Regions from separate parts of the Shewanella sp. 3_MG-2023 genome, predicted to be linked through region 1. Evidence: riboswitches for the same ligand, from Rfam matches in the RefSeq annotation. Region 1 holds a riboswitch; each other region holds the start of a gene.
What was found. Region 1 has a riboswitch for cobalamin ahead of Q4591_RS17120 (ABC transporter ATP-binding protein). Riboswitches for the same ligand answer to the same signal wherever they lie in the genome.

Region 1 (2,276 bases):
CTGCCACAAAGGCTAAAATAATTCTTGGAAAACGCAGCTCAAACACAATCCGCTGCGTTAGTGAATCTGTTTCACCTGTACCTAATGCCAAATTAGCAAACAAGCTAACGACTTGTTCAAAACTGATATTAGCAGCGCCGAAACTTGCCGCGGCGATTGGAGTAACTAGGGTCACTATGGCAGTAACAAACAGCAGTAGCTTATGCTTAAAACTTAAACTCATCTGCTTTGCTAGCTTCACTGATTGTGTGGCATCAATGGCTGTCATTTATCGCCCTGCCCGTGGTTTGATTGGCCATGTTTTTGTTCAGAGCTTGGATATGCGTTTTGCTGCGAGCTTTGACAAGTGTTTTGATTAGCATTGTCATAATGACTTTGATAACCATAAAAATAAGTAATTAACGGTTTACCGTGCTGTGGGTGACTTGATATTTGGCAGCAAACATCAAACACGTTCCCCAAAATGGTTTCTGTTAATACTTCATCAGGTAAACCTTGAGCGATGCACTTTCCTTGATCAAGTAACAGCAATCTATCGCACATTGCGCTGGCTAAATTAAGATCGTGAATAGAGGCAATCACGCTAATGCCAAGTTGCCTAACCAACTCAAGAATTTGGATTTGATAGCGAATATCTAAATGATTAGTCGGCTCATCAAGGATCAATAACTGCGGCTTTTGCACGATAGCCCGTGCAATTAATGCCCGCTGTTTTTCACCGCCAGATAACTGCTCATATTGCTGCAAGGCTTTGTGCTCAAGACCCACTTTAGCCAGCGCCTTGGCAATATCATCTGCATCTGCTTGGGTATTGGTTTCAAAAAGGCCTTTATGGGGCGTTAAGCCCATAGAAACCAGTTGATGGGTGGTCATATCAAAATAATGGGGTGACTCTTGCTGCACAACGGCAACCTTAGTGGCCAATTGTTTATGAGAAAAACCATTAATATTGTCGCCAAATAAGCTGATTTTGCCAGCATCAGGGGTGATATAGCGATACAAGCAGCGCAGTAAGCTGGATTTACCCGCACCATTAGGGCCAATAAGCCCTAGCATTTCACCACGTTGCAAGGCAAAACTGACTTGAGAAAGGATCTCATTGTCTGCAACTGACCAGCTTAGCTGATCAACTGTTAATGCCGCAGTAGTCAAGATACTACCCCTGCGGTTATCCAAGAGGCATGTTTAGCCACATCTGGGGTTTTAATACTGATCACGATACAAACTCCGCCTGAGTTACCCGCTCAAGTTGTTGTTAGGTGCTGCTAATTCAGCAAGAAAAACTAAGCTAGGTATCTGACTTAATGGCATTCATTAATCACTTATCTTACAAGTGATGAGATGCTATTTTACAGTTGCGGGTACAGTTCGAGCTAAACAGCATTTAGGCTAGTTCTCGATTCCCTACTCATTTAGCGAACCGCTTGATACTGGTGTTGCTTAAAGCATTTCACACAAGCACTCAACTGCAGCTAAATTGACTTAATTTGAAATTTTATTGCACTTAATAAATGCGGCTTATATTGTACGGTATATCTGCCTAAGTGAAGTTAGTTTTTTCTGCTAATTTTAGGCTAAAACTAATTATTCCAGTTTAAACGATAGACGGGTTTAGTCGATTTATCATCAGCTTCAGGCCAAAACACATCAATGGTTACCGTCGCGGCATAATCTATATTCAGTTGTCCATATAGCCCTTTACAGCGCTCAAGCCCTAACACCAAAGCGATAATATGACGGATAACTCCACCGTGAGTCACTACCAGAGCAGTGGCTGATGCTGTTGCCTTAGCACTATTAGCCTCAGCAGTATGAGCTTCAGCCAAGTTGTAAGCTTGCAAGGTTATTTGCGCAAAAGCCTGCGCCACCCTTTGTTCAAATTCAGCCATGGGCTCAGCTTGGGGCGCGCCATGCTCCCAAGGGTTATCCCAATAGGCATCTAACGCTTTAGCGCTATGCTGATAAAGCTCTGCAAAGCTTTTTCCGTCCCACAAGCCAAAATCAATTTCCTGTAATTGAGACATTATCTCAACCTGTAAAGCTAAATCAGCACTCACTTGGTTTAACTGCTGCGCTAATTCAGCGGCAAACGCATGGCAGCGCACCAAAGGCGAACTGTATAGCTGCAGTGATGGCAAACAACCTAATAGCCCTAGCTTAGCCGCACTCTGGTGCATGTTCGTTAGCCCCAAATCAGTTAGCGCCACATCGGTTTTACCCCGCAAAATACTGTCGCCCTCACATTGGCCATGGCGTAACAATATTATCTTAGCTTG
Region 2 (2,276 bases), on a different contig from region 1:
TAGGATAATGACTGCGTTAATGGCACTGAGGCTTGCACATAAGCACTGGTCACTTTCTGTTCATTATTACGTTGAATGTAAGCAGTATCAAAATCGGCCTCACCGATACTTAAATCAACCCCAGCAATAATGTCTAAATCACCATTATCTAGCTGATAATTTGCTGTGGCTTTGGGTGAAAAGCTTAATAAACTTCGCTCGATACGCCCAGCACTGCCCCAAATAAAGTTAGTGGTTAGAGTATCAGAGTAAGTTAAATCAGTGGCCAAAGCCCATTCTTTAGTTAATTGGTACTCATAGCCACTGCGCAGCGCTGTGGTCATTTCATGAACATAATCATCATCGGTAAAAGGTGCGGCCTGAGTTGGATCTTGCAGATACTGCTCCAGTGTTAGCGCACCAGGGGCCTGGCGATCATTATCGAAGTAGCTGGCTTCAACAAAGAAATTTTGTAAATCAGTTTGATATTGCAAACGGCCTAGAATTGAGCCGGTTTCACTGTCGTTATTATCGCGATAGTTATCACTTTGATTGTAACTGCCGGCCAAGTAATAATGCCAAGCGTCATTAATTTTGCCTGAAATATCCCCTTTAGCTTCATAAGTATCAAAGCTGCCAGCACTTAATTGCAGTCCGCCACCGTCTTTATTAGGCGCTTTAGTGATGATGTTAATCACCCCGCCAACAGCTTGATCGCCATAAAGTACCCCAGCACTACCTGATAATATTTCCACCCGCTCAACTTGATTTAACGGCACTGCATTAATGCTAGGAGCCGCAATATCAATATTGTTTAAGCGGCGACCATCAATCAAAATTAAGGTATTGCTGGCGGCTTGAGACGCTGAAAAACCGCGCATGGCAAAAGTCGTACCTGAGTTGTTATCAGACACTTGAATACCCGCTTGAGAACGTAATAACTCCGTTAAGCTCACCGCACCACTAAGCTGAATATCAGCTTGGTCGATCACATTTACATTCGCTGCAATATTAAGAGGATTTGCATCTTGACGACCAATAACCACAATTTTTTCAACCTCTGCATTGGCAGAATTGTCTGTTGTGGTGTCAGCGTAAACAACTGAGGTTGTTGAAGCAGCTAGACCAAATACTAGGCTTAATGCTGATGCGATTTTTGTTAGATTTGTACCCATTTACCTTTAACTCCTGAAAGGAAAAATGGGGCATATTTGCCGCAGCGCATCGTACTCGTAAATTTATCTGTTAGCGATAAGCCATGATTATTTACAAGCAACGAGCTACATTTCGAGATCTGCCCACCGAAATCTCAAAATCATCTATAGGGCCGGTCTCCGGACTTAGGTTAAAGTAGCAAAGCTACTGACGAACATGAATTTTTAACGTTAAATAGCAGCTTAAATTTCACAGCTACAAGCTTTATCGCACTCAGTCCTCACCATTACCGTTGCGGGGGCAGTACTAGATTTTCACTAGTTTCCCGATTATCCCGTGTCATACACAGGCACCACTATAAATTGACGATAAATTATATAAATTTTTGATTGCTACGACTTAAAGCAGCCATATAACAAGCTGATATAGTATAACGTGCTTATGGGGATTTTTGATATAACGAAAATGAATCAATCATATTATTCAACTTATTGAAAAATAGTCTGAATAATATGATTACTCATTAATAGCTCGCTTACTGATAAGCGGATTGTTGATAAACCAATTATTGATAAAAAGAAAATTTCTAGAATCGTAACTGCTTAAAATTCGACATAAATTGACGATGATTGGTCGATTTTAATGGCGCTGAGTTTTTATTAAAAACATCGCCGCGCATAGACTTATGCATAAAGTACAAGTCTTCAACGCCTTTAATTACGGCGTAATAACCTATTTCACCTTGCTGTTTAACTGAGCCACCTTGCTGTAAAAAGTTAGCCATAACGGTACAGCCGATAATGCCGTGATACGCTTCTTGACCACCCATCTGGGTTTTTCCAAGTTGCTCATAAACCACCTCACCTTGGCAGCTGTCTTGGTAGGTGCTAGCAAAATTATTTAAAAATCGCTCAGGCTCGATATTTTCTGCCAAGCCCTCAAAGCCTTGAATACAGAATAAATCAGACCAATTATTTAAACTTTCTCCAGCAGGAACAAACTCAGCTTTATACATATTCCCTTTGCTAGAATTAAATGCCATATTCCAGCCAATAGGCAGCTCAAAAGACACACTTTTGGAAAATATTGATAACTCTCTTTTTGCAGCGTTAGTTGCATCTGCTGATTGATTGGTGGTGCTA
Region 3 (2,276 bases), on a different contig from region 1:
CCCTTGGCGCAACGCAGCAAGTAATAGAGTTATTAACTTATATTTGCTTTGTTATTTGGACATATTAGTATATTAATACTTATTGAAACTAGTGATTACAAATCAAAACCAGACAGGATTAGTGCACTTAACATGTTAAAGTAAAAAATATTAAGGTGATGGAAAACCCTTTAGTTTAAAAGTGATAAAACTTAATAATTTTATTTCAGCCAGTTGCTGATTAATTCATAGAGAGTCTTTATTAAAAAAATAAAAACACGTTCCTCAGCAGCTAACTTTCCTATCTAGTTTAAAAGTCTCACTGCTAACATTTGCATTCTAGCAATCACACTTAAGCGTAAACAACCTATAATTTATAAAATTACACATAGGTTCCGTGATGAAAATTTAGCCTCAAAAAAAATGAGGTTAGATGCCTCTAACCTCATAATGCAGGGTTACCAAGTAAGAGTGATGAAGTTATTACTCAGTTTTACCATATACTTTGGGTGGAAGTATATATTAAAAAATATCAAAAAAGCCACAATATAAAAATATGACTTCAAATAACATTTAACTTGCAGAAAAAACGATATCAAAATAAGAATAAACCAAACAATTATGGTTACATTCAAATGTTGTGAATATTGTTTTAAACATCTCTATTACGATATGCGTAAAACAACTCTCACAACAAATAATAGCAATGCTTATTAATTTTTAATATGTTACTTTTAACAGTAATTTAAACATATTATAAAATTAATTTTCAACCTAAATCTTATTACAAGTAAAAATAGCTCATATTTAAAGCAAGAAAAACCGCCCCATAAAGTCTCACCACAAAAGTACTGTTAAAAGTCACACACTTTAGTCCATATAAATAAACCTGTGACCATTTTCACATTCCAACTACCAATAATTGATTATATTCCACCACATCATCGATGGGTAAAGTAACAGTTCACAACAATGAGTTGTGCGAACAAGCTTTATCACTATCAATACAATTAGGGTGTTATTTTTGGGAATGTGGTGAGACCCCACAGCTGTACCTGCAACTGTAAACAGAGCGAAATACTTTTTACCACTGACTTTATATCGGGAAGGTGTATTTCTAGATGCTGTGAGCCAGGAGACCGACCTAATTGTTCGATGTACTCAAGCGGGTTTCTTGAGACATAGAAAGATTGGATTTTTTCTATTCGCTACTAGTTACTCAATTATTAACAAGCAGCGCATCTCCCGCTATTTTAAACTCAGCATAACAAGGCAACAATAATGAGTTTTAAACTGCGTTTATCAGCTATCACATTAGCTATTTTTCAAACTTACAGTGTAAATGCTGCAGCACCTGCAGTCCCAGTGCATGAAACAATCGTGGTCACTGGAACACGTTTTGAGAGCACACCAGACTCACAACTTACGGTAATTAATACCATTGAACGTGAAGAAATTGATGTGCTTAATCCCAAATCAGTAGTTGATGTTCTAGAAGCATTACCAGGTTTAAGTGTGACTCGAAATGGTGGGGCTGGACAAACGGCTTCAGTGAGTATACGAGGCACCAGCTCTGGGCATTCATTGGTGCTTATTGATGGTTTAAGGGTTGGATCTGCCCCCCTAAACGCTGTCAATTTTGGCTCCCTTTCTCCACAAAATATTGAGCGGATAGAAGTCATAAAAGGCCCTAGAGCTTCTATTTGGGGCAGTGATGCTATTGGCGGCGTAATACAAATATTTACTCGCCAACTTAATGGTGGTGAATGGTTTGCCAGTACCGAGTTAGGTAGTAATAACTATCTACGAGGCACTGTAGGTGCGGGAGTGGCACATGGTGATGGTCAAAGTACTATCACAGTAAACAGTGAACGTTCAGATGGATATAATATCCATAATGGCGCTCCAGAAGAAGCTGATGATGATGGCTATGACCGCATAGGATTAACTGTAGCGGGTTTGCAAAATATCTCTGACCAATGGGATATTAGCTGGAGTCTACAATATGACACTGGTAATAGCGAACACGATGATATTTACGCCAGTGGCGGCACTGACCAAGCTGATTTTGACAATTATTTGTGGAATGTTGGCACCCAATATCAGGGCGAGCAACTCACGAGTAAATTAAATATTGGTCAATCTCAAGATTCAAATGTCAATTTTCGCGGTGATAACCCGGATGTCGCGAGACAAAAATACGAAACAACTCGCGATCAAATAAATTGGACAAACCAATTTAAAGCATCTAATGAACTGACGGTTATCGGCGGAGTGGATTGGTATAACGAGTCCGT

Region 2: linked by a shared signal. The riboswitch ahead of Q4591_RS15880 (TonB-dependent receptor) and the one ahead of Q4591_RS17120 (ABC transporter ATP-binding protein) in region 1 are both predicted to bind cobalamin.
Region 3: linked by a shared signal. The riboswitch ahead of Q4591_RS17875 (TonB-dependent receptor) and the one ahead of Q4591_RS17120 (ABC transporter ATP-binding protein) in region 1 are both predicted to bind cobalamin.

What each region holds. Positions count from the first base shown of each region.
Region 1 covers NZ_JAUOSH010000036.1:11,472-13,747, reverse strand. The annotation lists gene Q4591_RS17125 (iron ABC transporter permease) at 1-223, opposite strand, end outside; gene Q4591_RS17120 (ABC transporter ATP-binding protein) at 265-1,152, opposite strand; cobalamin riboswitch at 1,270-1,442, opposite strand; gene Q4591_RS17115 (histidine phosphatase family protein) at 1,581-2,276, opposite strand, start outside.
Region 2 covers NZ_JAUOSH010000030.1:20,889-23,164, reverse strand. The annotation lists gene Q4591_RS15880 (TonB-dependent receptor) at 1-1,154, opposite strand, end outside; cobalamin riboswitch at 1,287-1,506, opposite strand; gene Q4591_RS15875 (hypothetical protein) at 1,721-2,276, opposite strand, start outside.
Region 3 covers NZ_JAUOSH010000040.1:17,354-19,629, reverse strand. The annotation lists gene cobS (adenosylcobinamide-GDP ribazoletransferase) at 1-68, shown strand, start outside; cobalamin riboswitch at 976-1,142, shown strand; gene Q4591_RS17875 (TonB-dependent receptor) at 1,261-2,276, shown strand, end outside.